Regions from separate parts of the Paenibacillus sp. FSL R10-2734 genome, predicted to be linked through region 2. Evidence: riboswitches for the same ligand, from Rfam matches in the RefSeq annotation. Region 2 holds a riboswitch; each other region holds the start of a gene.
What was found. A riboswitch is a leader RNA that binds a small molecule or an ion and turns the genes downstream of it on or off. The one in region 2 is predicted to bind cyclic di-GMP.
Positions count from the first base shown of each region.

Region 1: it holds a riboswitch for cyclic di-GMP, as region 2 does, so the genes downstream of both, NSS67_RS29625 (glycosyl hydrolase) here and NSS67_RS03570 (NPCBM/NEW2 domain-containing protein) in region 2, are expected to answer to the same signal.
Region 3: it holds a riboswitch for cyclic di-GMP, as region 2 does, so the genes downstream of both, NSS67_RS00505 (anti-repressor SinI family protein) here and NSS67_RS03570 (NPCBM/NEW2 domain-containing protein) in region 2, are expected to answer to the same signal.

Region 1 covers NZ_CP150170.1:6,810,754-6,821,027, forward strand. The annotation lists gene NSS67_RS29610 (discoidin domain-containing protein) at 643-1,338, opposite strand; gene NSS67_RS29615 (polysaccharide lyase family protein) at 1,310-3,346, opposite strand; gene NSS67_RS29620 (glycosyl hydrolase) at 3,380-4,891, opposite strand; gene NSS67_RS29625 (glycosyl hydrolase) at 5,045-6,589, opposite strand; cyclic di-GMP riboswitch class I at 6,602-6,681, opposite strand; gene NSS67_RS29630 (sugar phosphate nucleotidyltransferase) at 7,002-8,375, opposite strand; gene NSS67_RS29635 (UDP-glucose/GDP-mannose dehydrogenase family protein) at 9,042-10,274, opposite strand, start outside.
Region 2 covers NZ_CP150170.1:766,783-777,056, forward strand. The annotation lists gene NSS67_RS03530 (class I SAM-dependent methyltransferase) at 1-413, shown strand, start outside; partial or broken gene NSS67_RS03535 (ATP-binding protein) at 477-698, opposite strand; gene NSS67_RS03540 (carbohydrate-binding domain-containing protein) at 727-930, shown strand; gene NSS67_RS03545 (TetR/AcrR family transcriptional regulator) at 987-1,553, opposite strand; gene NSS67_RS03550 (SDR family oxidoreductase) at 1,820-2,581, shown strand; gene NSS67_RS03555 (alpha/beta hydrolase) at 3,084-3,878, shown strand; gene NSS67_RS03560 (sensor domain-containing diguanylate cyclase) at 3,919-4,908, shown strand; gene NSS67_RS03565 (hypothetical protein) at 5,057-5,623, shown strand; cyclic di-GMP riboswitch class I at 5,780-5,866, shown strand; gene NSS67_RS03570 (NPCBM/NEW2 domain-containing protein) at 6,025-10,274, shown strand, end outside.
Region 3 covers NZ_CP150170.1:107,413-117,686, forward strand. The annotation lists gene NSS67_RS00455 (heavy metal translocating P-type ATPase) at 1-965, opposite strand, end outside; gene copZ (copper chaperone CopZ) at 1,083-1,283, opposite strand; gene NSS67_RS00465 (metal-sensitive transcriptional regulator) at 1,337-1,609, opposite strand; gene NSS67_RS00470 (MDR family MFS transporter) at 1,904-3,424, shown strand; gene NSS67_RS00475 (PadR family transcriptional regulator) at 3,430-3,993, shown strand; gene NSS67_RS00480 (aldo/keto reductase) at 4,107-5,084, shown strand; gene NSS67_RS00485 (hypothetical protein) at 5,466-6,665, shown strand; gene NSS67_RS00490 (signal peptidase I) at 6,667-7,254, shown strand; gene NSS67_RS00495 (TasA family protein) at 7,348-7,950, shown strand; gene NSS67_RS00500 (helix-turn-helix domain-containing protein) at 8,110-8,439, shown strand; gene NSS67_RS00505 (anti-repressor SinI family protein) at 8,649-8,804, opposite strand; cyclic di-GMP riboswitch class I at 8,832-8,916, opposite strand; gene NSS67_RS00510 (2-oxoglutarate dehydrogenase E1 component) at 9,387-10,274, shown strand, end outside.

The DNA of each region.
Region 1 (10,274 bases), 1.3 Mb from region 2:
TGATTTGCTCGATATTGGGCCATATTTATGTGAATAGCTGCAACTGTGTCCGATAGCTCGAATAAATAGCCCAATTCTTCGAAATAAGGTCTCCTGAGTCCGCATGATGTTTCTGCCGTGAGTTACTTGGTGTATTTTGTGCGTTTCGGACCCCAACGGACCCCATTGCAGTTATTTTTGATTTTCGGCCCATTTTGCGCCATTATCGGACTGCATAGCTCTTATTGCCCATGATTTGCTCGATATTGGGCCATATTTATGTGAATAGCTGCAACTGTGTCCGATAGCTCGAATAAATACCCCAATTCTTCGAAATAAGGTCTCCTGAGTCCGCATGATGTCTCTGCCGTGAGTTACTTGCTGTATTTCGAGCGTTTCGGACCCCATTGCAGTTATTTTTGATTTTCGGCCTATTTTGCGCTAGTTTCGGACTGCATAGCTCTTATTGCACATGATTTGCTCGATATTGGGCCATATTTATGTGAATAGCTGCAACTGAGGCCGATAGCTCGAATAAATAGCCCAATTCTTTGAAACAAGGTCTCCTGAGTCCGCATAATGTTCTCTACCGTGAGTTACTTGGTGTATTTTGCAGGTTATTCAGTATGCACTAACAACGATTATATAAATTCAAATGATTGCTTATTCTCTGGAGTACACCTGTAACTCTTGAATAGACCAATAATTCCCGCCAGCTCCGGTCTGTAGAATTTTGAGATACCGTGTCTTTACCTTAGAGAAGGATATCTTAGTAAGCTCTTTCGTGCCTTTTCCTGACGTGAGTTTGTTCCAGTTTTGAGCATCGTCAGAAATATAAAGTGCATAGTTTCTTGGATAATCAAAAGGTGATAACGTGCTGTCTAAATCTATCCTTTCAATTTCATGTGCTTCACCCAGATCAATCTGAAAATACTCACCAGAAACCTGATGTTTTCCAGTGTCCCAACGTGTACGCCGATCCCCATCAATGGCCAGATTCGGAGCTGACGCCGCCGTATTCACATTAGAGGACACCTTCCACTTTGTCCGATCCAGAGGAACCAATCCGGTAGCTGTAATCTGAACTTTATCGGACAGCAGATTTGAGCCTGACACTCTTACTGCATAGGTGTATAAAGTTCCTTCTTGTAAATTATGATCCGTGTATTCTGTAAGCTTCACATCGGTAGCGATCACTTTCATTTCCCCACCGCTACCATCAGCCCGAAGCAGCTCATAGCTTGCTCCCGGTGCCTCCAACCAATTTAATTTTACAGATAAACCTTTTATTGCTACGGCTTTGAATCCTTTAGGTGCCGATGGCTTTACTTCAGAGGAAGGCTGCAAAATATACTGCACAGCCTCTCCTGGAGCAAGTCTCCGTAAAGGTTAACGTGGGAGTAGCCTTTTTCCCTGTTACATAACTTCTTGCTTTTTCATACGTATCCCCGTTTCCAAAACGTTCCCCTTCATACACACCGTTGTTCGGCATGGTCACATTTACACTCACGGTCTGTGGGGTAGACTCAAAGTTAACGAAATTAACCAGTACCTTATTTGAGGTCGCTCCGCTACCCGCAAGAGGCTTCAATGTAGAAGTATCCACGGCGCGAACATAAACCAGCTTATCAGCTAACACATCTTTGTTTGCAACTTGGTAAGTTAATGGAGCTCCATGCGTAGCATAAGCAAGACTGAGCCTTCTCATAATGCTGACACGTGAATCCTCGTTCTCTTTTGTATAATAAATTTCTGTGGTCGCCGGATCATTCTCTTCTAAATTAAACCCGTATTTGAATAAACTGAAATCCTTAAAAAAAGCAGCATGCTGCACAAACATATCTGCATAACCAATATGTGCACGCATGATCCGATCGAATACAGCCGCTGTCCGCTCCGTTGCCCCGTATTGATAGGCGTCCACATGACTGTCCGACGTACCAAATTCAGTGGTCAGCATTTTTTTGCTAAGTCCATTGTCTGCACCAGCGAAGGTCTTCATATTCTCAGTAAAGCTTCCCCCATTGCTAAAAATATAAGAGTCGCCATAGGAATGTCCATTGGTCAAATCCGTAACCTTCTCCAGCTCCATACGCTGCTCTGAATCACGTTCCCAGCCATCCGGATCTCCACATGCCTTCCCAGTTCCCTTCTGATTACCGCAGGAATCCTCACTGTAGCTCGGCCAATACGCCCAGCCTGGAGCAACGGTTTGTAAATGGGGCGCGATTTGCTTGCCCTTTTTATTTAGCCAGTCCGCAATCGCCAAGTTAACGGCCTTAGAACGATTGAATAACCCTGGTTCATTATCTACCTCATAGTATTGAAAATAGGGGCTATATTGTTCAAAATAATCTGTCAGCTTTTTCTCCGCATCAGCGGGCAACGATCCATCTGCCTTCAGCTTAATATCACCAGTATGCAAGTACAGAGCAACCGCCTGCATATTGTAATCCTGCAATACCTTATAATATTCCATCATATTCGAGCAAGATCTCCCGACATCACTGGCACAGCTGGTACGCATCACATTACCGCTATAAGCCATACCTAGCCATTTGATAACATAAGGCAAGTGCGTAACTGCACCTTCATCAAAATAAAATTGCTTATTATTCACTACTGTTCCGGTTAGTGTATAGCTGCCATGAATAGGCTCAGAAATTGGAGCGTTAAGAGATTCTAAACGGAGATTATCCCATGTCCACCAGGAATATTCGTCTTCTTTGTCACTGCAATATAAACAGCGAACCGTTTGCAGCTTCAATTCGTTCGTTCCTATCTTCAATTGCTCCTTGGGAATATATAATTCATAGGTCTTTTGAAAGCTATATTCACTTTCTGTGCCGGCAACGCCCGCAATTTGAATGATCCCAGACAATTGATGATTGGAAAACACACTCATTTGCGGCACGGATTTATAAGCATCCAGAATTCCTACGCTAAATAAGACTCCATTCTCTGGGATCTTATTTAGCTGATATGTGATCTTTAATTCCGGCTGGGTCTTTCCATTCAAGCCTGCAGGTAAGCTCTGAAGAGCCGATGATTTGAGCGCTCCAGTAGTAACATTAAATACCTTCTTGCTGCCAGAAGTGCCACTCGCAGCGAATTCAGCTGCTGATCCATCATGTTGTCCGAGATTCCAGATCACAGTACCATCCGGTATTTTTGCTGCAATATCAGTTCCTGTAGCTAGTCTCGGTATATTGGCGCCTACCTTATAATCGTTCGTCTTATTCGTTCCGAAAACAGAGACAGACAACAGAAACAAGACGGTTAATGCGGCGAATTTCAGTAATAACAGTAATGGTTTGTTTGCAGATATCTTATTTTTTCTATTAGATATTCTCCTCGTTATTCCCATCCATTGGTCCTCTCTTTCTTCCGGAATACTAGATTAAGGAAGGAACAATGCTCCTTGTGGAATTACCTGCCGCTTCTGGCTTGAACTCTCCCACAGCAACTGAAGATTGGCATCTCCTTCATTCTCATAATATTCAATTTGGATATCATAAAGCGTTCCGGCTGTGAGCGGGATACTTCCTTTATGAAGGGTTGCACTTTGATTTTTCCAATTGTCGATGACCAGCTTTCCGTCTATCCAGACACGGACTCCATCATCAGAGGATGCCGACATCGTATATTTTTCATTGAATTTGGGCTTGAGTTTCCCTTTCCAGCGTACGGAAAAATGATCTTCATTAATCTCCGAGGCAGGTGATCCACCATGCCAATTAAAATCAATCTTCCGGTCATCGCGGATAAGTACCGCTTCTCCCTCTAAATCAGTATTGTTATAGTATTCGCCAGTTAAACCCGTTGGGGTTACCGGAGCTATCGAAGGGCCTCCTGTTGTGAGAATATAATCCTCTCTCGATACAATAAACGAATCATTCATAAAGCTTTTAATGGACTGTAGCGTATTATTTTCTGTCAGTAATTTTCCCCAGGTCATCATATAGACCCATTTATTTTGTTTCTCGGTTAATACATCCGGGTTTGGCAGCTGCCCACTCTCCCCGATTCCGATAGGCTTACCTTCAGCAAGTTCGAGTAAATCCTCATAGTAGGACTGCTTATAATCGTTATTGTAGATATCCGCAGCCAGAACATCGAGTTTATCCGCACCGGGATAATATGCAGCATAAGGATCTGCCCATTCATTCGGCGCATTCGGATTCCACACCCACAGTAGATTATTCAGTTTGTGTATGTTTACAAAACGATCATAGACAATATTCCAAAGCTCTGAGAAATTCTCCTTTTTCCCCCACCAAAACCAACCGCCATTCATTTCATGATAAGGTCTCCATAAGACTGGAACTCCGGCATCACGCAGCTGTCCTAGATATCCAGCTATCTCGTCTAGATCTGAGATTAGACTCTTATACTGAACCGTCCCAGGTGTTATATAAGCATTAAACTTCTCTTGACTGAGACTTTTGTTTACATTGGACCATTCTGGAGATGTTCCTGGTAAACTTTGATGGAATGTCATGGCTACAATGCCACCCTCTTGATGCCATTCAATTGCACTGTCTATAACAGCTTGTCGCTGCTTCGCGATAGTCCCTCCGGATTGGTTATTAATTGCTCCCAATTCATAACCATGTAGAACGGCATTTTGTCCCGAAGTATTCTTCAGCTTATGAACCAGTTCATCTGGACTTTCTAGATAATCATGCTGGCCAGACAGGATCCCTTTGCCACGTAGATCCACCAAATTACTCAGCAGTTGCTTGGCTTCCTCAGAAGCCGATGGATTGCTTGGTATAGCGGGAGGGAGAGAGGAAGAAACACTCCTAGCCTTCGGAAGACTCTTAACCTCTCCCCAAGGCAGCAAGGAAAAAATAATAAACACTGGTAATATAGTAAACAACAGTCTGTTGCTCTTATAATATTTACGCAAATAAATCCTCCTTTCGGTAGCTATACTGCCTCTACAGGTACTAAATAAACATACCTGTTATCGGACAATCTTCTTCTGACCTAATGAGGACTATAGCTTAGTAGCTCTGCAATATCGCAGAGCCACTAAGGATTGACCTTTAATTTTCATCAATCAGGAGACATCCGGAAGAAAAAGTGCACTTGCTGGAACTGTCTCTTTAGCTTGACTAGCACTTTCCCACATCAAGCGGACTCTCGCATCGCCTTCATTCTCGTAATACTCCACCTTGATATCGTAAAGCTGGCCAGCCTTCAGCGTTATATTGCCCTTACGCTCAGTACCACTTTGCTTAGTCCAACTATCAATCACGGATTCCCCATTCACCCAAACACGGATGCCATCATCTGAGGTAGTGTAAATTGTATATTGCTCATCGTATAAAGGTTTGATTTTTCCACTCCAACGTATGGAAAAACGATCAATCCCGAGCGCGGCATCCGGCGGTCCTTGACGCCAATTAAAATCGATTATTGCATCAGTTCTAGTTAGAGCTGCTGCTCCCGACAACTGCATGTTGTTGTAATACTCTCCTACAAGCCCCTTCGCGAGAGGAATTGCTGCCTCTCCCTCTTCTTCGGAAGGCGCCGGTGTTGCGCTAGGTGTGGGTGCCAGACTAGTATTTAATTTATCTCTAGTCACGGTATAGTTGCTATTCATAAATGTTTTGATTGTGTCTGAACTGTTATTCTCGTAAAGCATTTTCCCCCAGGTCATCATATACGTCCATTTACTTTGTGATTGCTGAAGCTTCTCCACATTAGGCATTTCACCATTCTCCCCGATCGCAATCGGTTTGCCTGCGGCTAGATTCAACAAGCTGTCATAGTATTTTTGCTGGTAATCATTATCGTATATATCTGCTGCCAGAATATCTACTTTATCAGCGCCTGGATAAGTTAGCGTATAAGGATCTGACCAAACGTTGGGAGCATTCGGATTCCATACCCATAACAAATTATTTAATTTATGAACGTTAACAAAACGGTCATACATAATATTCCAAAGTTCAGCAAAGTTATTTTTCTTCCCCCACCAGAACCAGTTCCCGTTCATTTCATGATAGGGTCTCCAAAGCACCGGAACATTGGCATCGCGCAAGCTTTTGAGGGATACTGCCACCTTATCAAGTTCTGCGATCAGACTATTATATTGCTTGGTACCCGGAGTAACGTAACTGTCAAACTCACGCTGGCTAAGTGTCTTTTTTACATTATCCCAGTCATAAGAGGTGCCCGGCAGATTAGCATGGAAGGTCATAGCTACAATGCCGCCCGCTTTATTCCAGTTGATGGCGCTGTTCACCACATTTTGACGTTGCCAGGCCATCGTTCCTTCTGACTGACCACTGATCGCACCCAGCTCATAACCGTGAAGAGCCGCATATTGTCCGCTAGTTCCCTTTAACATATTGTTAATTTCATCTGGACTTTCTAAATAGTCATGTTGACCTGCAAGGATACCTTTTCCTGAGATCGAATAAAAATAGTTAAGTAGCTTTACAGCTTCAGGAGAGGCTCCTGGGGTAACTGGCGTTTCAGAATTTGAAGCAGCTATGACAACAGACGGCGAAATTCCAACAGTAAGCGGAAGTGCAGTCAGAAACAGGACTAGAGACAGAAATGCGCCAAACAATCGATACGTGCGGTAAGCTTTCAAAATGATCTCCCTTTCGGTAGCCAGGCTGCCACTCTTTCGAAGGCCCTTTAGCTTTGCGTCCCTACCTTTCGATAGGTTTGCCTTTTCAGTTTATAGAGGTTGTTCAAAAAGTCCGCTTTTGATCACGAAGTATTCCAAGAAGATTATTCGACATCGAATATTGAATTCAGGCGAAACTTCCGGTGCTCACGTAGCTTCCACTACGCTCCGCTCCTCAGTTTCTACCTTCATCCAATCTTCTCGGTGCTGAAAACCGTACTTTTTGAACTCGCACTATAGAGAAATAATTTCTCTCACCGTAAATATCGACACCATTTAATGATATAATTAGAGTTTTTATGACTTTTTTAGATAATTGAGTCATTTTACCTGTTTCAAGAAATTTCGGATTGGTTAAATAGATAGGTTAGACCTATGAAATGAATTGTTGTAGTTCTATATCATTCCAGTCTAAAGTAATACGAATATTATCTTCTTCTACTAGTTCAGAACCCGTCTGTACCTCTATAAACTCAACATCAGTCAAAGCAAGGATAGCGTGCTTCGTTCCTTCCGGTATACGTACCACATCCCCAGCCTTTACATTGTGTTTTTTCTCATTCAGCACAATACTTGCTTCACCGCTAACGATCGTCCAAATTTCACTACGCTTGCGATGTAATTGATAGCTGATATTATTCCCCTCGGATATAAAAATCCGTTTGGTCAGCACTTCGTTGCCCTCATCATATTTCACATAATCAATAACCTTGTAATGGCCCCAGCGGCGTTCCTCGTACATCGGTCTCTGTTCAAAGGTCTTCAGCACTTCTTTAATCCGTGGGCTCTCCGCCTTATGGGTAACTAGAATCCCATCCGGGCTAGCCGCGATGATCAGATCCTTCGCACCAATTACCGTGATCGGAATATCCAGCTCATTAATCAAGCAAGTGCCTTCAGAATCTGCCGTCACAAAACCTTTTCCTACATGCTTGCTGCTCATTTCCTCTGTCAGTGTATTCCACGTTCCAAGATCCTTCCAGAATCCATCATACGGCTGCACCACAATATGTTCTTCTTTCTCCACCACTTCATAATCAAAGCTGATGGAAGATAATAGCTTATACTGCTTCTGCAATTCTTCATATCCTAAAGGCAACCCTTTACGCTGCAAAATATCTAATAAGTACCCTAAGCGAAAGGCAAACACTCCGCAATTCCACAATGCATTTTGTTCGATGAGCTGTTCTGCTTGTAAGCGGTCTGGTTTCTCTTGAAAATGACTCACCTTCATAAAACCATTTCCCCCCGCCTCTTCGGTGGTAGGAATGATATATCCGTATTTCTCTGAGGCATGTTCAGGAACAACACCCATTAGAGCAAGGTTTGCTCCACTCTCCAGCATGGTCCCCTCAAGCATGGCTATGGTATCGAAAAAGGATGCTTCTACATAAGGATCAACAGGCAAAATCGCTACCGTCTCCGCTGGAGAAACACCTGCAACCGAATAAAGATAGGTAGCTGTTAAGGCGATTGCCGGAAAAGTATCCCGACGCTCCGGTTCAACGATAATCGGCACATGACTTCCCAACTGGCTTTGTATCATTTCTACTTGGCCACGGCCGGTAGCTAAATAAGACGATTCTGCCATCCCTGCTTCCTCCAGCTGTCTCCAAACACGTTGTACCATGGACTCTGGTTCACCTTGAGGGCTTTCAAGTACCTTTAGAAATTGCTTTGAACGTGAGTCGTTGGACAACGGCCATAACCGTTTACCTGAACCGCCTGATAGAAGTACCATTTTCATAGAATGAACCCTCCTTAATATATGGAAATGAGATCATTGAATTGTTATCAAAACGTTTAGCTTCCGCTTAGCCTTAGTTCGAGCGGAAGCATTTTCAAAAAAATTTATTAGGTATGAACCACTACAAGGGATTTTGGACTTCCGATCGCTGTTATCCTCAGATTTCCTGATTTGAACCGCTTCTAGCGGTAGAAATCCGAGGATAGCATATGCTTTCGAAGCTAGCTTTCCTACGGAAATCTTTCGGGCGAACACTCCGTTTCTACAGTTCCAAATTCCCCTTCCGTTCTTTACCTAAGGCAAATTCTTCTTAATGCTTGATCCGTGCGCACCGGGCTGTACCAGCCGGAAGCGAGCACGTTTTTCTAAAGATTCGCTTCTGCTCCGGGGGAGGCAGCAGCCAACGCAAGTACTACTACAACAACAAGGTTATCTGCTACTGCGAAAAACAATCAGATTGCTTAAAACTTAAGATAAGGGAACGGAGTGACGGAGGGGAATTTTGGAACTGGAGGAGCGATAGCGTCCGCCTTTGTCTGCGGATTTCCACCGCTATTAGCGGTTAAAATCAAGAAATCTGCAGACAACAGCGGCCGGAAGTCCAAACATTCACCGCAGTCGCGACTGACACTTAACACAAAAATTCTCAAGTTCAATATATATAGTCTAGACCACCCCAGCCACACTAGCAGAATAACCGCTCAATCCACCCATCTGCGGGCGGCCAACAGAATGATAAACAAGGCCGGTACCCTCGATTTGCTCTTTGGAATACACGTTGCGCCCATCGATCAGCACCCCGTTACGCATGCTTTTCGCCAGCTGATGCAGATCAATGTCCTTGAGTAAGCTCCAATCGGTCAGCAGACATACAGCATCGCTCCCCTCAGCAGCTTCCTCTGGAATGTTGCACCAGCGAAGCTGCGGATGATCGTATTGCTGCCTGAAATTAGTAGCTGCGATTGGATCATATAGTTTGACTGTTGCCCCTTCAGCCACCAGCGCCTCAACAATCTCTCTGGCTGGAGCTTCGCGGACATCATCAGTATTAGGCTTGAAGGCAAGACCCCATATCCCAATTGTCGAACCGCGTAGACTGCCAAGTGATTCATGCAGCTTGGAGATGATCATGAACCGTTGTCCCTTGTTCACCTCAACCACAGATTTCAATAGTTTAAATTCGTAATCGACATTGCCCGCAATTTGAATGAGCGCATTCGTGTCTTTCGGGAAACAGGAGCCTCCATAACCGATACCAGCCTGCAGGAAGGATGACCCGATTCTTTGGTCCATACCCATTCCTTCTGCTACCTCAGTTACATCAGCTCCCACTTTTTCGCAAATATTGGCGATCTCATTAATAAAGGAGATTTTAGTGGCCAAAAATGCATTCGAAGCATATTTAATCATTTCTGCACTGCGTATATCTGTTACAAATACATTTTCTGTGAAACCCTTATGAAGCTCGCGCATGGTTGGTTCCAGCTCTGGATTATCAAGACCAATGACAATTCTGTCGGGATGAAGTGTATCGCGAATCGCTGAACCTTCACGTAAAAATTCAGGTGCAGACACGATATCAAAAGGATGATGGGTAGACTTAGAGATCATTTTGGAGATCTTCTCATTTGTCCCTACTGGAACTGTAGATTTAGTCATTATAATTTTGTACCCTTCCATCGCTTTAGCGATTTCAGTGGCTGCACCCTCAATATAAGTTAAGTCTGCTTCACCATTAGGCAGTGATGGCGTACCTACAGCAAGGATGATAATATCTGAACGGCGCACCGAATCCTGAAGATCCGCAGAAAAGGATAACCGCTCCTCCCGAAGATTCAGTTCAATCATTTCTTCGATTCCCGGTTCATAGATGGGCGATTCCATCCGTTTCAGCTTCAT
Region 2 (10,274 bases):
ATAGGGACGCAGCGCATTTGGAATTCAAGCGGATTCTTAAACCAGGTGGGAAGGCGATTCTGATATGGAACTCCCGGCTTACTTATGGTACCCCGTTTCTGGAGGAATATGAGCAGCTGATTCGAACCTTCGGCACGGACTACACAGAAGTTAATCATAAGAACATTACCCCTGAGAGTCTTAGTTCCTTTTTCAAGACAGGGCAGATGCAAGTAGCACACTTTAGCAATCAGCAGGTGTTTGATTTCGAGGGATTAAGCGGGCGGCTTAGATCGTCTTCATACACTCCGGTTCCCGGAGATCCACGATACGAGAACATGATGACTGAGCTGCGAAATTTATTTGAACGAAATAAGAAGGATGATAAAGTGTTTTTTGAATATGAGACTGAAGTCTATTGGGGCGAGGTATAAAAAATTATTAGTATATTAAAAAGACTCAAATCCTAGTGTAACAGGGTTTGAGTCTTCTTAATGTCAAGAAAGATGAACATAAAATGTGGTGGATTCGCCGACTGTGCTTTTGGCGTAAATTTTTCCTTTATGCTGTTCAATGATCGATTTGGCAATCGCTAGCCCTAGGCCATAACCACCTTGCTTACGCGCTCGGGAAGTATCCGTACGGTAGAAGCGATCAAAGATTCTTGCTAAATGTTCCGGTGGAATGCCCTCACCTGTATTGGTGACAGATAGCACAACAGAATCGGAAATAGCAAGCACTAAAGGGTTGAAGGCTGGAGGAGATAGCAGCATCAACAACGGAACGTTTACGATCGATTCTGCCGATGATGTAGTACACAGTAATAGCAACGTTGCCTTAACAGATGGAGAATTTAACATCAAAACTGGCGACGATGGATCCATGCGGATACCTTGGTGGCGATATCCGGTGGAGAGGGTGGCGGTGGAAAAGGAAGACCATAAGCTATAAACTGCATGTAAAAGCCACTCCATCACATTGGAGTGGCTTGTTAATACAGAGCTTAATTAGTCGCTATTAACAGGGATGAAATTCTGTTTAATCGGTTTATTTAAGGTATTTATAATCACATTGTGTGAATTAAAAGACAGAATTCGGATCAGCTGCTCTGCCATATGGTTAGCGGTATATTTGAACCCACCCTTTACCCACTCTATGATTAATCCAAATAGAGCATAGGCTGTATAACTGGAAAACAACTCAATATTTATATTGTTATTAGTGTTATTAACCACGACTAAATCCTGCTTGGTGAGCTCCTTTAAGATGTCGCAAATCTTATTTTGAAACCCAGGCAGAACATTGGATTCTACAATGATGGTATAGAAATTAGAGTATGAGGCCACATGTTCAAAAATTTTGATGCTAGAGGTGGTAAGTTCACTAACGATAAATTTATCGGTGTGAAGATAGGGATCTTTATAAGCCTTAATTAAATCCTCTAACACATCATCAATCAGCTCATTCAAAAGTTCTTCTTTGGTTTGATAATGCTTATAGAAGGTTCCTCGGTTTAAGTCGGCAAGGGTAACAATATCGGTTATTGTAATGGTGCGGAAATTCTTTTTTTCCATGAGAAATATCAATGCGTTCTTTAATTCTTTTCTCGATTTGCTAGTTCTCCGATTTTTAAGCAACAGAAGCCCACCTAACTGTCTATTTTCTATTCCTATTTCAACATAATTCCGAGTTATATATATTTATGAACATTTGGTGTCTCATTTGTATATTGATAGTTAAATTGTGGAGGATTAAACTTAAGTAGAATAAATTTTAAGTGTTTTAGAAATTTTATGTATTGATATTTACATTATAGATAAACGTAAAGGAGACTTCCAACATGAAACTTCAAGACAGAGTTGCAGTTGTTACAGGAGCAGCATCGGGTATGGGGAAATCTATCGCAGAATTGTACGCTAAAGAAGGTGCAAAAGTGATTGTAGCCGATCTTAACCTAGAAGGTGCAGAACAAGTAGCTGCAGGAATCGTTAGTAATGGTGGAGTAGCCAAAGCATTGAAAGTAAATGTTGCTCAAGTAGAAGATATCAACAACATGATTGATACCGCGGTAAATGAATATGGGACGCTAGATATTCTAGTCAATAATGCGGGTATCATGGATGGATTCGAGCCTGTTGGCGATATTACCGATGAACGATGGGATCTTATCTTTGATATAAATACTAAAAGTGTAATGCGGTCCATACGTAAAGCGCTGCCTATTTTCCTCGAAAAAGGAAAAGGTGTTATTGTGAATACTGCTTCTACAGGTGGCGTAAGTGGTGCCCATGCTGGAGCAACTTATACTGCCTCCAAACATGCTGTAGTAGGCTTAACGAAAAACACAGCTTTTATGTATGCCAACAAAGGCATTCGTTGTAATGCGATCGCACCAGGAGCTACTGCTACTAACATTAGTGCTTCAATGAAGAATATCAATGAGTTCGGCATGAGCCGCACTCAACTAACACAGGCTGTAATTCCTCGGGTAGGTTCACCTGAAGAAATCGCACAGGTTGCGTTATTCCTGGCTTCGGATGAATCGAGTTTTGTAAACGGAGCTATCCTCGCTGCCGATGCAGGCTGGACTTCAGCATTCTAAACATTGGTTATTATATAAGACGATTCGATTCATATTAAAATCGTAAAAAGATAACAGAGCAGCGATTCTCTAGGTATTAGAGAATCGCTGCTCTTTGCTTTGGGGCGTTGTTTGTTTCTGCTTCAATATTTTATCCCCGGAGTCTAACGGACCCAGATGACGTTATTTGCAAATTTTTAGCCTTTTGAGCAAGGTTTCGGACTCCAGAGACGCTATTTCATATAAAGCGGCCCATATTTGGTGTATTTCGTGCCAATAGTTGCAGTGGAGTCCGTTAGCAATATAAATGTTGAATAATACCTCGTTTAGGGTCAGCTGGGTCCGATAACGAACGACTTCTTATGGGCAAAGGTTAGCGGATCCAACGAAGGAAGTGCCCGGTGCCCGGCATGCTTTCGTTGTACCCAATGAGTACACATAGCTTATCTTTTTATGCTCTTGATATTTCCAGGGTAACCCCTCAAAATAGAGAGAATGCTAACTATAAAGGGAGTTATATGAAATGAACGATGTTAGAGCTCGGAATCATGTGAAAGTGATTGGAGAAGGAGAACGAACGATTATTTTTGCACATGGATTTGGATGTGATCAGAGCATGTGGCAGTTTATTACACCTTCATTCGAGAAGAAATATCGAATCGTTCTATTTGATTATGTAGGCTCAGGTAACTCAGATTTAAGTGCATACACAACGGATAAATATAATACGCTCCACGGCTATGTACAGGATGTATTGGATGTTATCGAAACGCTGGAGCTCAAAGATATTATTTTTATAGGCCACTCTATTAGCTCTATGATCGGGATGCTTGCTTCGATTGAGCGACCGGATTATTTTGATAAAATGATAATGATTGGTCCTTCTCCATGTTATTTAAATGAGGGGGATGCTTATTTCGGAGGCTTCGAGAAAAGTGATATCACTGAGCTTCTGGATATGATGGAGATGAATTTCGCAGGCTGGGCTAGCTTTATGGCGCCTCTTGCCATGAACAACCCTGACCCGAAGTTAACGAAAGAGCTAGAACGCAGCTTTATTTCGGCAGACCCTGTTATTGCTAGAGAATTTGCAGAAGTTACGTTCTTTGCGGATCATCGAGAAGATCTATCTAAAGCCACAGTGCCTACACTTATTCTGCAATGCTCTGATGACAGCATCGTACCTATAGAGGTCGGAGAATATTTGCATAGATACTTGAATAATAGTACCTTCCGGTTAATGGAGGCTAAGGGTCATTACCCACATATTAGTCATCCTGAGGAGACCATCACTTTAATTAATGAATATCTTACGTAAGCTGGACAAGATTATGCTGTGTTGAAAGGATATTTAGATAATGGATGACCGATTAAGATATGCGCCTTGTGGCTATGTTTCTATCACTCATGAAGGAATGATTATCGATGTAAATCAAACCTTTCTGGACCGTATGGGGTATAAACAGGTTGATTTGGTGCACAAGCATTTTGAATCTATCATGTCTACGGCAAACAAGCTTATTTTTCATTCATACTTCTATCCTTTTATTAATCTAAATGGACATGTGGAAGAGTTATTTATAAATTTGAAGGACAGTGAAGGGAAAACGATTCCATATTTATTAAATGGCAGACGGTTCGAGAGTGAAGGCGTAGAGATCATTGATTGTATCCTAGTACAGATGGGAAAACGTATCGATTATGAGCTGGAGCTGCGATCTGCCAAGAAGCAGATAGAAGCAGCGTACTGGGAAAAGGATCAAGCGCTTGCTGAGCTCAGGCAAATTCATTTGGAAATTGAACAGAAACAAATCGAACTGCTAGAGATGAATGCCGTTTTAGTAGAACTATCAAATACAGATAAGCTTACCGGATTAAAGAATAGAAGGTTTCTTCAAGAAAAGCTGGAAGAGCAGATTATAGGGTGCGGTCAGGATCAAGAGCCATTTTCGCTGTGTATCATCGATATTGATCATTTTAAAAAAGTGAATGACACCTACGGGCATCAAACAGGAGACTATGTGCTGGAGAAACTAGCAAGTATCTTGAAATTGCAATCCCGTAAAGAGGATATGGCGGCTAGATATGGCGGCGAAGAATTCGTACTTCTTTTACCTAATACAGATATCGCGGAGTCAAGGACCATAGCTGAGAACTTACGGCAATCGATCGCTTATTCAACTTGGGATATGGGCCAGATTACGGTGAGCATTGGCATAGCTACATTTACTCCCATCGATTCAGAGACCACCCTTCTGCAAAAAGCCGACCAAGCCCTTTATGCTTCTAAAGAGCAGGGAAGAAATCGGGTTACGCACATCATAGATTTGAATGAAAAGCTTCTTTAACAGGGGTCTTTTTTTTCTGCTTATCAAAGCGTGACCCAAGGTCAGCACATCTCCGTCTAGAGGATGAGATCAATTCAGGTTAGAGTCTGATTGCAGGTGACCCCCAGGGCTGTACAATTTAGGTAATGAGAAGGGGGACGGGATGGATATGAAATGGCATAAATACATATCACGCTGGGCGGATTCAAGAGGGCTAGGTGGACGAGAAATTGATTATCAATGGCCGTCTCCATCATTTCCGGTGGTAAGTATTCGCAGCAATTTGGGTCGATACTCAGGTCAGGGGTATGGTTACGGAAGTAAGCCTCAAGTGAAGACAGCTGTTGGATTAATTGCCATTGGAGATATAGCTGTCGGCTTGATTTCCATAGGTGCAATAAGCGTTGGCGTACTATCCTTAGGAGCAATATCACTAGGAATGTGGTTAGCGATCGGAGCGATAGCGCTTAGCTGGCTTGGCTTCGCAGCCGGGGCGATTGCCATTGCAGGCGTGGCGGTGGGAGCGATCGCGATAGCGGAAAAAGCGTTTGGTGCGGTTGCCATAGGTGATACGGCGTTAGGAGCGGTAGCCATAGGGAGGATCGCTGCGGGTGCGGTAGCTATTGGTCAATGGGCATATGGTGTAATCGCAGTTGGAGAGCATGGCTTCGGTTTAATTCCTATCACAGGTGATGTGTGGAATTGGTTCCGGCGTTTGTTTGGGGCGGGGAGTTAAATAGACCTCCAGTCCTAAAGTACCTCTCTTTTCTGGGATAGTCGATAAACATTATCTATCAGAATAGAAAAACTAATTGCAATTACCTATTCGTATTTCATACCATTTAATCATGCGATCAGATGTAGCGTTATGTTACTCTTTGTAATGTATTCGAAACTTCATAGGCAAACCTATGGAAATGTAGGGACGCAAAACTATAGGGACTAAGGTTATCACAACTATTGTCAGCCAGCTGCCAAAGAGTGTATTACGCTTTTTGTTCTTAAGGTTTAATAAAAATTAAGTCTTAATTTTTATGCAACTTTATATGCAATCAAGCTACTCTTTTGGGGTAGTTTTTTTTTGTGCCCATTTTTAGGCATAGAAGAGATTCATATTACATCTGGGGGGTAGAAAAGATGAAAAAAATGATTGCGATCGCTACATCGGCAGCCATGTTAGCCAGTTTTTCGAGTGAGGCAGGTTATGCTTTAGCAAGTGATGTAAGCAAGGTAAGTGTAGTGAACACCGTAGTACAAAGCAAAGCTGAGCTATTAAGCAATGCGTCAGTTATTCCGTTTGATCTGTACGGCAAGGCTATCCTAAGCGCTTATAATGATGTTTTTAGAATGAATCCTGCGAATATTAAATCCATCACAAATAACGGTGGCAACTACTCAGGCTCACCTATAGCTAAGGCTATTGATGGCGATATGAGTACGCATTGGGAAACGGGCAAACCGAATAGTTCAACGTTCACGAATGAGGTTGTCTTTGTTTTCAATGAGTCCACTGAATTAAATAGAATCGTATACGCTGCAAGACAATCCAGTGCAAAGGGGAAGGGGTTTGCTCAGGAATTTGATATTTATGGCTCAACTACGGATGCAGGCGATTATACGCTAGTATCCTCTGGAGAATATAAAGACGGAGCAGGTGACGTAGTAGAGATTCAGTTTGCACCCACAGCCTTCAAGAGACTTAAATTTGTCTTCAAAAAAGCTAACCAAGATTGGGCGAGTGCGGCTGAATTTTCTTTTTATAAAGAAGATGCCGTATCCGCTAAGATGAAAAATTTATTTACAGATGATACCTTGAGTCAAGTTAGCGCAGCATTTAATACGGCAGAGAAATTAACAGCATTAGAACAAGAAGTGCAGTCACATCCACTGTACGCGCAGTTTAAAGCAGATATAGAGAACGCCAAAGTACTACTGGAGAACCATCAAATAGAGGCAACACCAGCCAAGGTCTCGAAGCTAAAAGGGTATGGTACAGAATATGAATCTGCCTATAGCCAAGCTTATAGAATGCTAAACTCAAACGTATCTAAAGTAACTGTGAACGGTGGAAGCTACTCGGGCACGAAACCTGAATACATGCTTGATGATCAACCAAATACGCACTGGGAAACGAACAAAAACAATGATGTAAGCTTCACCAATGAAGTTGTGTTTGAGTTAGCACAAGCGGAAGTATTGGATAGAGTGGCTTTCCTGGCTAGAGATAATCGCAAAGGCTTCCCAGAGGCTTTTGAAATTTATGCATCCGAGACGAGTAAGGGAGAAACCTTCCAGCTCGTATCTAGCGGAACCGCCACTAGCACGAACGACTTTCTGGAGTTTAAATTCGAACCTACGAAGTTTAAAAGATTGAAATTCAAGTTCACGAAAGCCAATATCAACAGACCTTTTGCGGCTGAATTTAGATTTTATACAGAGGATAAAGTAAGCGAAGCTGTAAATGGTATTTTCACAGATGGCACGATGAGTGCGGTTGTTCCTGCTTATAATAGCGTCGAAGCAATCAACGAATTAGAAGAAGCGGCAAAAGTACATCCGCTCTATCCAATCCTTAAAGATGCTTTGGATTTAGCTAGAAAGCTAGTGAATGGTGAAGTTCAAATCGAAGGCACCCTCATTGAGGCCGAGCAGCGTGGTGATATGAAAAAGCATGCGACGCAAAACCTGAGAATTGGTTTCGGTACGAACAACCAACCTACGGGGCTTGTGGCAATGCCTGGTGATACGATCAATGTTTATGTGGATGCAGCTTCTAGCGATAAACTACCTTCTTTAGTCTTTTCTCAACAAGAGGCAGCTTGGAATGTTTGGGCTAGAAGCGTGCAATTGCGTCCGGGTAAGAACACTTTAAACGTTCCTGAATTTGCGACGAATAGTTATTATGCACATGATGTGACTAAGGGCGGTACGGTGTATATCGTAAATCCATATACGGCTGATGAACAAGGGAAGGCGCCTCTGATCCGGTTCGAAGGTTTAGAGAAGATTCCATTTATGACGAAGGCTACAGATCCAGAGCAATTTAAAGCTTTCCTTACCACATACAAACAAAGATTAGACGAAGATAAAGCTGCTCATCCGAATGTTCAAGATCGTGAGCTCATCGATGTGGTTGAAATGGTCAGCGATCATGTTATTTTTACAGGAACAGCTACAGAAGCGTACAACAAGTTTATTACGCAAGGTAATAATCCACTGAATACCGTAACCGGCTACGATACTTGGATGAAGACGATCTTTGACTTCTATGGCTTAGATGGCAGTAGCGAGATCCATGATGCCAAGCTAATCCGTGAAAATATTCGATTGATGCAGCCTTATGGTGCAATGTATGCTGCGGGCGATCATACAGGGATACAACTTGGAACAGTGGGGACTATGTTAGGAGATTTTAATACGACTTATCTAGGCTGGGGATTGAATCATGAAATTGGGCATCGCTTGGCTATGGGTGAACGAGAATATGGCGAAGTAACCAATAATATGGTGTCTATGTTGATGTCAGTCTATGCGGACTCGATGGATACTCGTATTCCTTTTGAAAGTGATATTTATAAATATGTGATCGAAGAAAATAAAGTGGTTATGAATCAGCAGGGCTTATTTGCACAGCTTGGTGCCTACTGGCAGTTGGAATTGGCGCACCCGGGTTACTGGACAGAACTGACCAAGCTGTACCGCGAGCGGAAGGTATCCCTTCCGAACGGCGACAACTCCAAGCAGCAGTATTTGGTGGAGTTCTCCTCTGAAGTGCTGGGGTTAGACTTAAGCAGCTATTTTGCCAGACATGGCTTCACTGTGAATCCTGAAACGAAAGAGAAGCTAGCTAAATATCCAGCACCTCAAAAACTATGGTATTTAAATAACTCGGTCGTTCATTATGAGGGAACAGGAATAACAGATAAGAATGTTGCGATAAAGGTTAATATCACGCCTAACCCTACTGCTAAATCGAACACATTAAGCTTCAGTATGGATAAGGATATTAAGAAAGATTTCTTAGGATATGAAGTGTATAGAGACGATAAGCTAGTAGGGTTTACAGGGACTGACCAGTTCGTGGACACGAATGTAGATAGCAGCATCAATTATACGTACAAGATCGTTGGTTATGATAAGAAGCTGAACCCACTGAAGCCGGTACAGGTTAAAGCCTTCAAGCCAGCGCTGTCAGTTGAAGATCAAATTACGTTAAAGCTTAATCAAACCTTTGATCCGATGAAGAATGTAAAAGCGACTAACTATCAAGGGAACGATATTACTGCTGATGTCACCCTGAAATCAAATACCGTCGATGTAACGCAAAAAGGCGATTACGAAGTGGTATATGAAGTGAAGAACGAAGGGGTTACAGAAACCAAAACTACACAGGTTACGGTAACGAGTGACTATGCCTATCTTTCGGATCTCAATGCCAAGTCAGTTGTTGTAGGTTGGGGTGAATTAAAGAAAGACAAAGCCGTTTCTGGTGGAATTATCACCCTTGTTCGACAAGGATTAGCTGCAACTTATGCCAAAGGGATCGGCGTACATGCGAACTCTGAAGTTGTTTATGATACTGAGGGTAAAGGCTATGACTTCTTTGAAAGCTATATCGGAATCGATCAAGCGATGAAAGGAAAGTCATCCTCTGCAACCTTTGAAGTGTATGTAGATGGAGAGAAGAATTTCGCGAGCGAGGTTTTCCGGGCAGGGACAGAGCACGAATTTGTAAAAATCCCTGTGACTGGCGCACGCGAAGTGAAGCTGGTTACAACAGATGCTACAGATGGTAATGGTTCAGACCATACGGTATGGGCGGATGCGAAGTTTACGAATACTTCAAGCAAACCGACCATTACAGTGCCGGAAGAGACAATCTTCGTTAAGCTGAATAGTGAATTTGATGTTTTGACCGATGTTACAGCTACTGATACGGAAGATGGTAACTTGATTGGAGCCGTTGAGGTAAACTCGAATGGGTTCACTTCAAGCAAAACAGGTACTTATAACGTCGAACTATCAGTTACTGATCGGGATGGAAATACAGCTGTAAAGACTAGAACAATCGTTGTATACAGCGCTAGTAAATACCTGAGTGATACAGCTTGGCAATCGGCAAGAACGGATTATAATGTAGTTCGAAAGGATAAAGCAAGTACTAACAATTCGATTAAACTACTCGTAAATGGTGTAACAAAAGAGTTCGCTAAGGGCTTAGGAACGCATGCCAACTCCGAGATCGTGTATAATCTGGCGGGTGCTAATTTCGAATATTTTGAAACATATGTAGGGGTTGACCGAAATATCCCAGAGCAAAACAACTCCAGTGTGATCTTCAAAATCTTCGCTGATGGGGTAGAAGTGTATAATAGCGGACTGATGAA
Region 3 (10,274 bases), 660 kb from region 2:
ATCGTCATCTCTTGGCCATCTCGAATCACAAGAGCCGTCTTTGCCTGAAGACCCATTAAGCTCTTAATGGCGTCAGAAGAACGGCCTTTCGCCAGCGCCTCGAACCATTTACCCACGAGAATGAGCGTAATGAGTACTGCGCTCGTCTCATAATACATTGGGGCGGTATGATTCATTCCCTTCATACTTAATGAATCAATCGTCAGATAAAGACTATAGAAATACGCTGCTGATGTTCCCAGTACGACTAACACATCCATATTGGCGCTCCCGTTACGAAGTGCTTTATACGCGCCAACGTAGAACTGCCAGCCGATGATAAACTGTACGGGAGTTGCCAGAACAAGCTGAAACCAAGGATTCATAAATATGTCCGGTGTTGGAATCCAGCTTGTGAACGAGAAATGCCCTGCCATCGCCCATAACAATGGGAAAGAAAGAATCGCAGAAATGATCCACTTCCACTTCTTATGCTGAATGTCCTGCGCACGATGATCCATATGATCCTTGCGGTCTTCTTTAAGGGTAGCTTTATAACCGATGTTGCTTACCTTCTCCATAATCTCTCTTGGACTAATATTACCGGGAGTATATTCTACATGTGCGGTTTCCAGCGCCAAATTCACGTTCACTGCAGCTATACCCGGCGTACGACTCAGTACTTTTTCAATCCGTGCCGAGCAAGCCGCGCAGGTCATGCCTGATATATCAAAATCCGCGGACTCCTTGACCGTATCGTAGCCAAGGGCGCGGATTTTATCTTCAATTTGTGGTAACCCTGATACTGTAGGATCAAATCCTACAGTGGCCTGTTCCAAGGCTAGATTCACGTTCGCACGCGAAACGCCGTCCATTCGGGACAACCCTTTCTCAATTCGGGCTGCACAAGCAGAACAGGTCATGCCTGTAATCTGTACGGTTGCTTGCTGTTCTTTGGGTGAAGCCGTTGATTTTGTCTTATCCATATATTCTTGATCCTCCTCATACCCCTATAGGGTATGATAATTTCTAAAAAAAGAAAAGGCATTGGAGCTTAGGAAAATTCCCCTATAAAGCTCCAAGCCTTATTACTGTGTATCAAATTAAACTACATCATACCCTTGATCTTCAATGGCTTCTTTAATTGCTCCAAGACTCACCTTGTTCTCATCATACTCAACGGAGACTTTTTTAGCAGCAAGATCAACTTTAGCACTAGCACCAAGGCCGCTTACAGCCTTCTCTACAGAGCTGACACAGTGACCACAAGACATTCCTTCAACATTAAGTGTAGCGTTCGACATTATTATTACCTCCAATAAATGTTATGAAGCCATGCTTTAGGAGCATTAGCTTATTATTTCATTAATTTGTTAACCGTAATCAGCAGCTCATCGATAACCTCATGTTCTCCAGCTTCGATTCTTTCAACTATACAACTCTTCATGTGCCCTTCCAGCAGCATCTTACCAACACCGTTTAGTGCCGCTTGAACCGCTGCGAGCTGATTGAGCACATCGTCACAATAAGTATCCCGCTCTATCATACCCTTTATCCCGCGGATCTGGCCTTCAATCCGGTTAAGGCGAGTATTCAAACCATTCTTGAAATCTGCCGAATGATGACTCATTCGTTCTCCAGATGCTGAAGAATGACAGTCAGCTTCACAGGATTTCTCAGTTTGTTCTTGCTTACTAGTAGACATAAGAATCAGCCTCCTTGCCATTAATATAATATACCCCCGTAGGGTATGTCAAGTGGCATTCTTATAAGACATAAAGTTTTGTGTGAAACTTATACTTCCTTATATTTGAAAAAAACTATTGCTACCCTATTCAAATTTGAATATAATAAATTTTGCTTCTAAACTATGAATATTTTTCGAACGGATTTATCACTATTTACAAAAAGGAGCCTGCGAAGCATGCATACTAAAGAAAGTAATCTTAAACTCGTAGTTGTCGGCCTGCTGCTTGGTATTCTTATGTCTGCTATGGACAATACCATTGTAGCTTCAGCTATGGGTACCATTGTCTCCGACCTCGGTGGTCTGGACAAAATCGTATGGGTCACCTCGGCTTATATGGTCATGGTAATGGCTGGAACCCCTATCTTCGGCAAGCTCTCGGATATGTATGGACGTAAACGTTTCTTCATGTTCGGTCTGATTGTATTCCTGATTGGCTCAGCACTGTGCGGTACTGCAACCAGTATTACACAGCTCAGTATTTACCGGGCCATACAAGGGATCGGCGGCGGCGCACTAATGCCAATCGCCTTCACCATCGTTTTCGACATTTATCCTCCTGAAAAAAGAGGCAAGCTGACCGGCCTATTCGGTGCCGTCTTCGGAATCTCCAGTGTACTCGGACCATTATTAGGCGCATATATTACCGACTATGTAGGTTGGCAGTGGGTATTCTACATAAACCTGCCACTCGGAATTATTGCACTTTTTCTGATCGCAACTTCTTATAAGGAATCGATCTCTCACGCTAAACAGCGCATCGACTGGGGTGGAGCCTTTACTCTAGTCGGCGCGATTATTTGCCTGATGTTCGCTTTAGAACTGGGTGGCAATCAATATGCTTGGGATTCCAGTGTCATCCTCGGCTTATTTGCAGGCTTCGCTGTTCTTTTACTAGCATTTATCCTCATTGAGAGAGTGGCGGCTGAACCTGTCATCTCATTCGCTATGTTCCGTAAACGGTTATTTGCAACAAGCAGCGTGACTAGCTTGTTCTATGGCTCCGCCTTTATCGTAGCTACTATTTACATTCCTATCTTTGTGCAGGGCGTATTTGGCGGCTCAGCTACGAACTCAGGATTGATCCTCATGCCGATGATGATCGGTACGGTCGTGGGCAGTCAGACCGGGGGGCTGCTCACAACCAAAACGAGCTTCCGCAACATTATGATCCTATCCGCAGTCTGCTTTGTCGCAGGTGTTTACAGTCTAAGCACTTTATCACCAGATACCTCCCGCCTTATGCTTAATGTATTCATGGCACTGACTGGGTTCGGCGTGGGCTTTTCCTTCTCCGTGCTGAGCATGGCGGCCATCCATAATTTCGACATGCGCCAACGCGGTTCGGCAACTTCAACAAGTACCTTTATGCGCTCTCTTGGGATGACGCTGGGGATTACGATCTTCGGTATTATTCAGCGTAATAGCTTTACCAACAGTATCAGCGATGCTTTTGGCGGAAGTGAGCAGTCAGCAGCCTTCGGCGATCCACGGGCAGCCTTGACACCCGAGGCAAGAGCCAAGATCCCACCTGAAATTTTAGAGAAAATATCTAGTGCACTGTCCTCTTCAATCGCACATACCTTTATGTGGGCCTTGATTCCCGCCGTCCTTGGCTTAGTCTTTGTACTGCTTATGCCAAAGGATCGCCTCACCATTCCGAGTAAAACTGCTCAGGCGTCCGAGGGCAAAAGGTAACCATTATGTCGATGAAATTGGCCATTCTCGGTCTACTGCTGGAACGGAATATGCATCCCTATGAAATTACAATAGTCATGAAAGAACGCTCCATGGACCGGATTACAAAGCTGCAGCTCGGGTCTCTCTACTACGCTGTCGATAAACTTGCACAAGATGGCTATATTGAGGCTTTAGAGGTGATTAGCAGCAGTGATCGCCCAGACAAAACTATTTATGGTATTACTGAGCAAGGCAAAAATTTATTCGAGCAGTTAATTCTACAGCAAATTAAGAAGAACGAGCCCTTCTATCATCCGATGTATATGGCACTAGCCATGTCGCGTCATGTTGATCAAAGCAAAGTGGAGAAGCTGCTTGAAGAACGTATTCGGGAGACCGAACATCAGGTGAATCTGGCTTATCAGGTATATGAAGAGCATATTCCCATTGTTCCTCGTTCCGCCCTTCATCTCATGTACGGCACCTATGAACACACCCTGACTGAACTAAAATGGCTGCAACGTCTCTATGATGACGTTGTAGCTCGCAAGCTGAATGACATTGGAACACCACTCCATACAGAGTAGAGGCCTTAGGGCCTCTTTTTTCTGCTCCTCCATCGGTAATAAATACCATATAGGATTATAAGCGTGTACAATATGTACGTGTACGCAATCATATTTTCCTAGGAGGAATCCCATTGTTGAGAACGCTGCCTTTAAACAAGCGCGGTATACAAGCCAGCCGTATTGCTCTAGGTTGTATGGGACTTGGCGGGGGCTGGGATCATGAACCGATTACCGCCGAGAATGTTAAGCAAGGACATGCAGCCGTCGACGCCGCTCTATCTATTGGCATCAATATGTTTGATCATGCAGATATTTATACCCGTGGTAAAGCTGAGAAAGTGTTCGGTCAAATCTTTAAAGAACGCCCAGAACTCCGTGAAGAAATCATTATTCAATCGAAGTGCGGTATTAAGCTGATGGAGCCTGGAGACAGCTCTAATGTTTTTGATTTCTCAAGCCAGCATATTCTAAGCAGTGTAGATGGAATCTTGTCGCGACTAGGAACTGAATATATTGATATTCTGCTGCTCCATCGGCCTGATCCTCTAATGGATCCGGAGGAAGTAGCCTCCGCATTGCATCAATTAAAAGCAGCAGGTAAAGTTCGTCATTTCGGCGTCTCCAATATGAGCGCAGCACAAATCAAAATGCTGCAAGCCTATTGCGATGAACCTTTTATCGTAAACCAACTGCATATGAGCCTAGCCAAGCTAAGCTGGGTCGATGCTGGAATCAGTGTAAACCGTGAACCTTGGAAGGATATTACCTTTCCTGAGGGAACCCTTGAGCATTGTCGAATGGAGAACATTCAGCTTCAAGCTTGGGGTCCACTCGCACAAGGCCTATTTAGTGGACGTTCGCTAACGGATCAACCAGAAAATATCGTCCAAACTGCTGCCATGGTCCAGGATCTAGCAGATGAAAAAGGTACTACTCCAGAAGCCATAGTGCTATCCTGGCTAATGACACATCCCGCAGCTATTCAGCCTGTGATTGGGACTGTGAATCCCCAGCGCATCGCTGCCTGCGCTGATGCGGACAAGCTGGAGCTTACTCGTAAAGAATGGTATGACCTGTATGTTAGTTCGCGTGGTACTCGTCTTCCCTAACCCAACCCACAATGAAACTCCCTAGGACTCTTAATAGCCTAATCGTGCCTCTCGCACGATTAGGCTATTTTTAATGCGGTCCCTTCCTCAGAAACCGTTCTTTATTGCGAATAAAAATAGATATCAAGCGAAAAATTGAGATAAATAGAGATAAATTAACATTTTTGTTCTTTATAGAGCACAAACGAGACTTATTGGCAGTTTTCTTTTTGATTTATTCCCTGTATTATTCAATACAAGAAGTCGTTCTCAATAAAGAACGATAATAACGAACCAAAGAAACTTAAGATATTGAGGGGAGGTATTCCTCTGAGACCCAGATCAGCAAAAAGAAGACCTAAAAGAAAGAGGCAAATCGGATTACGTGTTCTGCAATCAGGAATGGCTGTCTCCGTCTTGTTTCTGTATACCTCGCAGCAAGTGGGTAGTACCTATGGTGGTTTTGGAGCTACTACACAAATCACTAGCACAATTAGCTTTTGCGAAGTATTCCCAAACTCGATCAAGGGACTTCTTACAGAGTTTAAAGATCATGTCGATAGAGCTGTTGCTTTAAAAGGAACGCTGCAAAGCTATACCCTTTCGGGTGGTCTCTCCGGTGTTTCGGAAATAGAAGGCATGACGCTGGAAGAGCTTGATACAGCTGCGCAAGAGATTTCCACACAAATCTCCGCGCTTCAATCCCAAATAGATGGCGTTAATGAGCAGCTGGCTAACAACACTCAGATTTGGAATGACATCAATAGTGAGCTAAATGCAGCAGCAGCCGTACTATTCCAGATTGGAGGATATATGACCTCATTAGATTCAAACTGTCTAGAAATCAAGGATGAACAATTCTTCAATGAGCTACAAAATAGTCTGAATCAAAGCGGTGTAATCTCTGAATCCTTGAATACCTCCTTAAATGGAGTGATCCAATACCTAAGCTCCATTCACGACATCGGTCTTCCATTTGCTTCTGTAGTGACCAGTGATGTTTATGGACAGCTTGAGTTAAGCAACGGAGAGTTTCAGCAGCCACTACCCTACCTGATTGCTTTTAATCAGCCGGCCGGCAATATCTCTAGCGAGCTTACCTCCACTTATGAAAATCTCAATACTGAAATGAATGGTGTTAAAGAATCGGCTACTTCAGGAATCAGTAATCTTCAGAGTCAGCTCCAATTGATCAGTCAAACCCGTGAACAACAATTGGAAGCGCTTGAGAAAGCCCGACTAGAGGCGCTGGAACAAGCGAAGAAAGAAGAAGAGCGTTTAGCCCTGGAGAAAAAAGAGCAGCAAGAAGCCGAGGACAAAGCGAAAGCTGAAGAAAAAGCAAAAGCTGAAGCTGCAGAGAAAGCAAAGACGGAAGAGACTACACCGACAGGTGAAGCTGCTCCAGAGAACATAAATAAAGAACAACCTGAAGCCCCAGCCACTAACCCGGTCGATCCGGAAATTGGCGAAGAGCCAACGATTCCACAAGATGTACCACAGCAAAAGGTTCCTCAGGAGACGCCAAAGGCGGAAGACACCTCTTCCACACCGGTAGCCACACCAGCTCCTTCGGAAGCTCAACAAGACAAAGGTGGAGAATAATATGCGGATTAAAAAAATGATCAACAATACATTATCGAGCATCATGCTTGTGATTTTCATTCTGCTGGTAATAGCCGTAGTTTTATCTAAAGCATCCGGCGGTGAACCTGCCTTCTTCGGATACCAAATCAAATCTGTACTCTCAGGTTCGATGGAACCAGGGATTCAGACCGGATCGATTGTCGCTTTAAAACCCGGAGGAGATATGAATCGCTTCAAAAAAGGCGATGTCATCACCTTTAGAAATGAAGAAAACCTGCTCATTACTCACCGTGTTGTAGAAGCAACAATGAATAACGCTACCGGTGAAGCCATGTATCGCACGAAAGGCGATAACAATGATGCGCCCGACATGAACCCTACCAGTTCAACGAATGTTGTAGCTGAATATATCGGGGTCACCGTACCTTATGTCGGTTACGCTATGAATTTCGCGGTTTCCAAAGCTGGAAGTGTCGTGCTCATGATCGTACCAGGCTTGATGCTCCTGCTCTATGCTCTCTATTCGTCATGGAAGGCTGTAGCTGCACTCGAAAAGAAAAACGCGGCCATACTGCCTGCCTCTCCACCCCCAACAGAAATACAGTAATAAGTTGATTGTCCGCTTCCGCTTACGAACCGGAAGTTACAATATATAAATTTTATAAAATTTAACCACAAAAACCGAGGAGGAATTTTAATTATGGGTATCAAGAAAACATTGGGTCTTGGCGTAGCATCTGCAGCACTGGGTTTATCATTGATTGGTGGAGGAACCTTCGCTTACTTTAGTGACACTGCAACAAGCACTGCTACATTCGCTGCAGGTACACTGGATTTGAACTCCGATCCTTCTGTTATCGTAAATATTGCAAACCTGAAGCCAGGTGATACTGTCAAAAAAGATTTCAAACTAAAAAATGACGGCACCCTCGATATTGGCTCTATTATTCTCAAAACTAAGTACAACGTTAATGATGTAGGTGGTAACAACAACGGTGTTGATTTAGGTAAATTCATTAAAGTTAAATTTCTGCAAAATAAGGACAAGAGCGGTAACATTATTCCGGATATTGTAGTTTATGAAACAACATTATCTGAATTACAAAATTTAACACCAGATCTCGTAGAGAAAGTGCCGTTCTTAGGCAGTGAAGCATCCGGTATTAAAGCAGGTACATCTGACACCTTTACCGTCAAATTCGAATTTGTGGAAGACAATAAAGATCAGAACATTTTCCAACAAGATACATTGACACTGACTTGGGATTTCTTCGGTAAACAAGGCAGAGGAACTGACTACTAATCTAATAAGTCTTCCATTCGAAGAGCAGCAGATTCTTATTCCGGAAAGCGGATAAGTAGATGCTGCTTTTCTCTTTACAATAAACTTTGTCGAATTTATTGATATTTGCTATACTAATAACAAAAATTACGGAGGGGCGTAAGCATAGTGCCACAAAATATGGGCCAACGTATCCAGCATCTCCGCCTAGAAAAGGGATTGTCCCTATCTGAGCTTGCGGACAGAGCGGATGTTGCTAAGTCGTATCTTAGCAATGTGGAGAGAAACATCCAATCCAATCCTTCAATCCAGTTTATCGAAAAGATCGCCGACGCGCTTCAGGTATCCATCCACGCTTTACTCTATGGAGAACCTAATGATGCTGAGGAATCACCTTTAGATTCGGAATGGTTCCGATTGGTGCAGGAAGCTATGGCCTCAGGCATAAGCAAACGCGAATTCAAGGAGTTTCTAGACTACCAGAAATGGCGCCTGGATCAGAAGGATTAACCTACATCTGACCTGATAAGATCCTCTTCTATTCATACTATCAAGCATAAACGCCTTCGCCCTCCTAACATGGACCGCGAAGGCGTTTATATTCTAGCAGAATATAATGATCATATACGGTATGAAACTTATACTCTCATATATATACCGAAAAAGAGCACAGCGAGTTATCGCTGTGCCCTTTTTCGGTATATTACGTTCTAAATGTATTACTGCACGGCTTGCACAGTCTTCTCGTGAAAGAATCGACGAATTTCATCTGCCTTTATGCCTGCCTTCTTAGCTGCTAATAATAAATGGACCCATTCTACGTCTACATCAATGACCTGCTGTTCTCTGTTGCTTCCCTGGTTGGACTTGTCCAAAAAATCTCCTCCTAAGATTTTACGTCCCCAGGCAATCCGGCTGTCATAGTATTTCTACCTTAGACCCGCGACTTTGTGCCCCTGCCTTTCGGCAGGTTTACCTTTTACTGGACCCTTTACACGAAAGGATCTGGTTATAAAATATATGAAAACGCTAACTGCAATAACATTATACTATAGTAAAGTGGAAAAGTGTGTCGATTTCTGAGTAGTTTCTCTGTTAAAAGCAAAAAATAAAAGATTTTTTTTAGGATTTCCTGTCCTATTATCACGATACCCGTCCAATTCAAAAAATTAATTAAGCCAATATAATGATGCCTTCCTCTCATTTAGTTAAAATTAAGGATAATAGAATCATTTTAGTAGGTCTTTAGAATGGGTAATAGTAAAGAACACCTCTTTTTTTAGTAGAACAAGCTAACCCATACCATTTTGCGAACGTATTGGACGAAAGAATGAATTGATTACACGTGTGGAAAGTAGCACAATAAGATGAGAAATGAAACCGCAATCATCACAGCTCCAGTAAGCGTTGACACAAAATGTCACGTATGGAGTTCATCCGTTAAGGAGGATGTATTCATGGCAGCCAAAGAGCCCTATAACGAATCCATTTGGAGTAAGTATTACGGACCCAATTTAGGCTACATTCAAGAAAGATATGAACAGTTTGTGAAAGATCCATCCACCGTAGAAAATAACTATCGCGAGCTTTTTACGAATTCGGGTCCCCCACCATTAACACCGGATAGCGAACCGGCTCCACAGCCTCGCATTTCGGGAGACACCGAATGGCTTAGAAAGGCAGTAAGAGCTTCCAAGCTAATCGCTAATATTCGTATATATGGCCATATGGCCGCTGAAATTGATCCGCTTGAGCGGGATCACAATCCTATGGCTAAATATCTCGAGCTCGAAACCTATGAGCTGACTCGTGAGGATCTGATTGCACTACCTGCCACGCTCATTTGGGAGAATGCGCCGAATGATGTGCATACTGGCTGGGATGCTGTTCAGCGTATGCGTCAGGCATATACCAAGACGATCGCCTATGAATTCGGGCATGTACATGAAGAACAGGAACTGAAATGGTTGAACAGACAGGCAGAATCCACAAGCTCACCAGCACCTTTAAATAATTCAGAACGCAAAGAGCTACTGAATCGCCTGATCCAAGTAGAGCAATTCGAAACCTTCCTCCACAAGACCTTTGTGGGCCAAAAACGTTTCAGCCTGGAAGGCAATGACGCTCTTGTTCCGATGCTTGATGAAATCGTACGTGCTGCTGCACATGACGGCGCAGAGCATATCCTAATGGGCATGGCGCATCGCGGCCGTCTCAACGTTCTTGCACATATTTTGAACAAACCTTATGATATTATATTTTCAGAGTTTCATCATTCTCCGAACAAGGAGCTTTTCCCTTCTGAGGGCTCTACAGGCATTAACTATGGCTGGACGGGTGATGTG